Regions from separate parts of the Jeotgalibaca sp. A122 genome, predicted to be linked through region 1. Evidence: a T-box and tRNA genes for the amino acid it is inferred to sense, from the RefSeq annotation. Region 1 holds a T-box; the other holds one or more tRNA genes.
What was found. The T-box of region 1 lies ahead of serS (serine--tRNA ligase). A T-box ahead of a tRNA ligase gene usually reads a tRNA of that ligase, here a tRNA-Ser.
Positions count from the first base shown of each region.

Region 2: it has a tRNA-Ser gene. The T-box ahead of serS (serine--tRNA ligase) is inferred to sense a tRNA for this amino acid. The anticodon was not compared.

Region 1 is NZ_JBQPRB010000009.1:83,329-86,459, reverse strand. Features, by position in the region: gene serS (serine--tRNA ligase) at 4-1,305, opposite strand; T-box leader at 1,362-1,584, opposite strand; gene ACTU7M_RS09800 (serine hydrolase) at 1,635-2,972, opposite strand; gene ACTU7M_RS09795 (sensor histidine kinase) at 3,037-3,131, opposite strand, start outside.
Region 2 is NZ_JBQPRB010000013.1:1,919-5,049, reverse strand. Features, by position in the region: gene ACTU7M_RS10640 (hypothetical protein) at 1-609, opposite strand, end outside; gene ACTU7M_RS10635 (8-oxo-dGTP diphosphatase) at 681-1,130, shown strand; tRNA gene ACTU7M_RS10630 (tRNA-Ser) at 1,190-1,277, shown strand; gene ACTU7M_RS10625 (M3 family oligoendopeptidase) at 1,539-3,131, shown strand, end outside.

The DNA of each region.
Region 1 (3,131 bases):
GAATTATTTATTCCCTAATGCATTTTCCTTCGTAATCTTAGTGATACCACCCATATATGGAACCAAAACTTCTGGAATTGTTATTGACCCATCTTCATTTTGATAATTTTCCAAAATAGCCGTTACTGTACGTCCCACTGCTACACCTGAACCATTTAATGTATTTGCGTATTCCACTTTACCGGTTTCTTCATTCCGGTAACGAATCATCGCACGGCGCGCTTGGAAATCTTCCGTATTTGAACAAGAACTGATTTCACGGTATGTGTCTTGTGCTGGGACCCAAACTTCAACGTCGTATGTTTTTGCCGCTGAGAAGCCCATGTCTCCTGTACATAAAACAATGGTACGGTGCGGTAGACCTAAATTACGCAAAACAGCTTCTGCATTATCGGTCATTTTTTCTAACTCTTCATATGATTCGCTTGGTTTACTGAATTTAACCATTTCAACTTTGTGGAATTGGTGCATACGGATCAAGCCACGTGTATCACGGCCTGCACTTCCTGCTTCAGAACGGAAAGACGGACTCATCGCCGTAAAATAGACTGGTAAGTCTGCCTCGTCCAGAATTTCATCGCGGTAATAGTTTGTTAAGGGTACTTCAGCTGTCGGAATCAAAGTAAAGTTGCGTTCATCCGTCAATTGGAAAACATCTTCCTTGAATTTAGGGAATTGACCTGTCCCAAACATTGAAGCTTCATTTGCGATATAGGGAGGAATCACTTCTGTATACCCGTGTTCACCCGTATGTAAATCCAACATATAATTGTAACAAGCACGTTCCAAACGCGCACCCAAGCCTTTGTAGAAAACAAAACGAGAACCTGTTACTTTAGCAGCACGTTCAAAGTCCAGAATTCCTAGAGCTTCTGCAACTTCGTAGTGGGCTTTCGGTTCAAAATCAAAACGGCGTGGTTCGCCCCATTTACGTATTTCCACATTATCTTCTTCATCCGCTCCGACCGGCACAGATGCATGCGCCACATTTGGCAAACGAAAGGCAATATAGTTAATTTTTTCTTCAATGGCAGCCAAATCTGCATCCATTTGCTTGATTTGGTCACCCACTTCTTTCATTTGAGCAATTTTATCATCTGCATTCTCTTTATTGCGCTTCAAAGTTGCGATTTCTTGGGATACTTGATTGCGGACCTGTTTCAAATTCTCCGCTTCAACAATTTTCCCTCTGCGTTCCTCATCCAGTTGTTTCAACTCCGTTAAAACTTCGGCTGTAACACCACGAGCAGCCAGTTTCTCTGCCATTTCATCATAATTTTCACGAATTCTCTTAATATCTAACATCTTTTTCTCCTCCTAATCATATAAAAAAAGCCATTCCGCCCCTATAGATAACAATCTATTGGGACGAAATGACTTGTCATTCGCGGTACCACCCAGTTTCGGACACACGTATGCATCCGCACTTTAGACGATAACGGGGGACCCGAAACAATTTAAGCAATTGATTTGTTTTCATTGTTTGCTTCATGCGTGGATTCAATAAAGGCATCTATCGGTTTTCACCCACCACCGACTCTCTAAAAGACTACCATTATTTACTATTCACATGCCTAGCTTTTTATTTGTTTTAATTATCATCATTTTACTCGATTAACAGCTATTTCGTCAACTTAGTTAAAGAAACCACCGATAAAATCAGTTACTGTATTCCATCCTTGAGAAGCAGTGCTCGCTATCCAGCGCCATGCCAATACGAAAACATTCGCTTTTTCGACTGTGCGCTCAACCGCTACAGCTGCTTCGTTTAGCGAACCATCCAAGTAACCCAGATCATCACCTTCAATTGAAAGAGTAACATTTCCGACTGTCGTTCCCTTCTCAATCGGTGCCTCTACCTGGCCATCTTCGTTCAACAAATCAGGATTCAAGGACATTTCTGTTTCAACTTTAAGTTCTTCATCTGTATTCGGTGTCACAACAAAGACATCTTCACTGTAAACCAACCCTACTTCTTCTTCTTTACCTTTTGCAATTGCCAATGGTTCTTCAGTTTTTACTGCATCCCCTTTTGCTGCAATTTGGACTTTTTCAAAATTATCAAATGCAAAATCCATCAAACGTGAAGTTTCTCCGAAACGGACAGAATTGTCTTCCGCACCAATCACGACTGTAATGACGCGTCTATCTTCTTCAACTGCAGTTCCTGCAAAAGAAGCGCCAGAAGCATCGGTTGTTCCTGTCTTCAAACCATCAACGCCAGTGTGTGCGTATGGTTGGTTTGGCAACATCAAGTTATAAGTCATCATGTGGATTTCGTCTCCGGAACCCTCCATGAAAATTTTATCCTCAATTTTAGCTGTTTCCAAGATTTCTGGATAGTCATCCAACAAATGATCGGCCACAGTGGCAATGCCACGTGCTGTCATTTTATTTTCTTCATCAACAGGGGCACCTGGGTAAAGGTTTCCTAACTCATCTGCATAGTGGTTAGGCAAACCCGTTGTATTAAAAAGAGAGTAGCCTGTAATTCCCCATTCATCCAATTTCGCTTTCATCATGTCAACAAAAGCATGTTCAGTTCCGCCAATCAATTCTGCTACAGCAATTGTTGCGCCATTCGCTGAATAAATGACCATTGCTTCATATAGGTCTTTAACAGTATAAGTAAAATCTTCGCGTAAAGGAACATTAGATAGTTCATAGTTTTGACTGATGGCTACGGCATACTCACTGACTGGAACAGGTGTGTCCCATGAAATGGTGCCGGCTTCCACAGCCTCATGCACTAAATATAGAGGAATCATTTTTGTCATTGAAGCGATATAAAGGGATTCATCCCCGTTTTGATCTAATAGAATTTTATTTGTTTCATTATCAATTACGAAAGCTGCCTCAGCAGAAACTTTAATTGGTTCTACAGCTGCTGATGCTTCTGGAACTGCTACAAGGGTACTGGCTAATACAGTTCCAGATAAGAGGCCGATTGTCCATTTATTATATTTAATCATTCTTCTACTCCATTCACTAAAGTTACGTTCTTATGTTAGCGGAAAAACAGCAAAAACACAACATTTAGTTGGGTGTTTGTTCCAATGGCAAACGCATCACAAATTTTGTTTCATTTTCATTGGATTCTGCATAAATGTAGCCTCCATGCAAGGCTACGA
Region 2 (3,131 bases), on a different contig from region 1:
CACTTCCGGAAACTGTTCCCGTGGGAAATGACCTTCAATCATGGCGAACAATTCTGTAAGGCGATCGGGATAGGTTGGTTCGCCCCTTAAAGCACGGCTGATATGTTCATTGAATTCCTTTTTCTCCTCCAGGGAAATATCCGGATTATCTAGATAGTTGTCCGTATAAGGGTAGAGCATGCTATAGGCATAAACAGGTGAGGTCAGTTCGAGTGGCAAATCCCAATATAACTGCAAACTATTCATAATCCAGACATTACGCATGGCTTGATAAACTTCCCAGGTTTTCAGTTTGCCATCCATTTCGGCGGCTTGATTCATAAATTGTTCAGCAACGTCCAAATAGCCCTTTTCCAGGAAATATTTCAGGAAAGGGCGCTCGAATAGAAGTTTCTCTTCATCTAATTTCAAAAGAAAAGTTGTTACAATCATTTTTATCTCTTCCCGGTCATCAGTTGAATTCAGATCCGATTGTAGTTTAGTGGCATACTGTTTCAGCTTCCGCTCGTTTTTCAGTTTGCGGAAAAAAGGAACGGACTTCAGTGACACTGGCGCTGCCGTCAGAAACATTTGGAACGCCTCTTCGAAGAGCTGGTTTTTAGGAATCATGGTTGTCATGGCCTCCTTTAATGGTTACAGTGATTATATCAGAAAAGACGAATGACAGTAGGAGTGGGACAATGTCAAAAAGCGAAGCAGCAGTGTTTACCAATATGTGTATGATTCAGGATGGACGAGGGCGGCTCTTGGTGCAGGACCGGAAGAAAGTGGACTGGCCTGGACTGACATTCCCAGGAGGGAAAGTCGAGAAGAACGAATCGTTCGTTGCCTCGGTGATTCGCGAGGTCAAAGAAGAAACAGGGTTGACGATTTTTGATCCGGTATTGTGCGGCATCAAGCAATTCCAGGATAGCAAAGATGCCCGCTACGTGGTTTTATTTTTCAAAGCATCGGTTTTCGAAGGAGAGTTGCAAAGTTCCGATGAAGGCGAAGTTTTTTGGATCGAACGCCAGGAAATCATGAGTCATTCACTCGCCCCGGATTTTGCAGCAATGCTGGAAGTTTTCGAAGATGACAGTTTAAGTGAATTTTACTATCATGGTGAAGAGTGGAAGTTTCAGCTTTATTGAGGAAAGTTTTGTGATTTTTTCTATTAATTTTTTGCAAAAATCGTGATATGATATGCAGTGGAGACTTACTCAAGAGGCTGAAGAGGACGCACTCGAAATGCGTTAGGCGTCGGAAGGCGTGCAGGGGTTCAAATCCCCTAGTCTCCGTAAATAATAATCCCTTTAAAATGACTTAGTCGCTGTTTTTGGTGACTAAGTCATTTTAAATTTAAACAAAGTGACTTAGTCAGGTAAAACTACCGAGTAAATCACTTTAAACGATTTTAAAGTGACTTCCATCCCAGTGAGTCACTTTATCGCCATTCCAAACTTCAAAAACCACGAATTCATTTAAGTTTCGAGGTTTATTTTTACCTCACAGTGGTATAATTATCCTAACTAAAGAAAAGTAGGTGACTTTATTTGAATTTGAAATTTTCTGAGTACAAATATGAACGTCCTGATTATGAGGTTTATAAAGCTGAAGCAACAGCAGCGATTGAAAAATTAAAAGAAGCACCCGATGCAGATGAAGCGGTGGCAGCAGTCATGACTATGACGAATCTGTTGAATGAAGCGGATAAGTTTGGTCAATTGGCCTATATCCGCCATTCCATCAACACAAAAGATGCATTTTACCAAGGGGAACAAGAATATTGGGATGAGTATATTCCTTTGTATTCGGAAATTAACACCCAATACTATCAAGCAATCCTTGATACTCCATACCGAGAAGAATTGGAACAAGTTCTTCCAAAGCAATACTTCAAGATGGCTGAATACAAACTAAAAGCATTCAGTCCAGAAGTAATAGAACTCTTACAAAAAGAAAATGAATTGGCGAGTGCCTATGACAAATTAGTCGCAAGCGCACAAATCGAATTTGATGGTAAAATCCTGAACCTTTCCGGATTGGGACCTTACCAACAATCAACTGACCGCCACATTCGTAAAGCGGCATCAGAAGCATATTTCAAATTTTTCCAGGAAAACGAAGAAAAATTCGATGACATTTACGACCAACTGGTGAAATTACGCGACAAAATCGCGAAAAAACTTGGCTTCAAAGATTTCGTCGAACTGGGCTACATCCGCATGGAGCGTTATGACTACAACCGCGAAATGGTCCAAACGTACCGTGAAAACGTGTTGAACGATGTCGTTCCGGTGGCGCAAAAACTTTATGAACGCCAAGCGAAACGTATCGGTGTGGACCGCATGAATTACTATGATTTAAACCTTGAGTTCCTGAACGGCAACGCCACACCAAAAGGCGACGCCGCTTATATCATGGAAATGGGTCAAAAGATGTACCATGAACTTTCCAAGGAAACGGGTACGTTCATTGACTATATGTACGACCGTGATCTTTTGGATTTGGAAACGAAAGACGGTAAACAAAGCGGTGGGTACTGTACGTTCATTCCCGGCTACGATTCACCCTTCATTTTCGCAAACTTCAATGGAACAAGTGGCGACATCGATGTGCTGACACACGAAGCGGGTCATGCATTCCAGGTATTCCAATCCCGTTGGATCAAACAACCGGAGTTGGTATTCCCGACCAGCGAAAGTGCTGAAATCCACTCCATGAGTATGGAGTTTTTCACTTATCCATGGATGGAGCTATTCTTTAAAGAAGAAACTGAAAAATACAAATACAGTCATTTGGGCGGAGCCTTGCAATTTCTTCCTTACGGTGTCTTGGTTGATCACTTCCAACATGAAATTTATGAAAATCCGGAAATGACACCGTCAGAACGGAAAGCAACGTGGCGAAAATTGGAGAAAATGTATAATCCGCATAAAGATTATTCCGAAAATCCATTCTTGGATCAAGGGACGTTGTGGTTCCGCCAAGGACACATTTTCGATACGCCTTTCTACTATATAGATTATACGTTGGCGCAAGTATTGGCATTCCAATTCTGGAAGCGTGCAATTATCGACAAGGATGAGAATGCTTGGGATGATTACTTGGCAATCTGTGAAGTGGGCGGAACAAGTAGCTTCCTCGAGCTT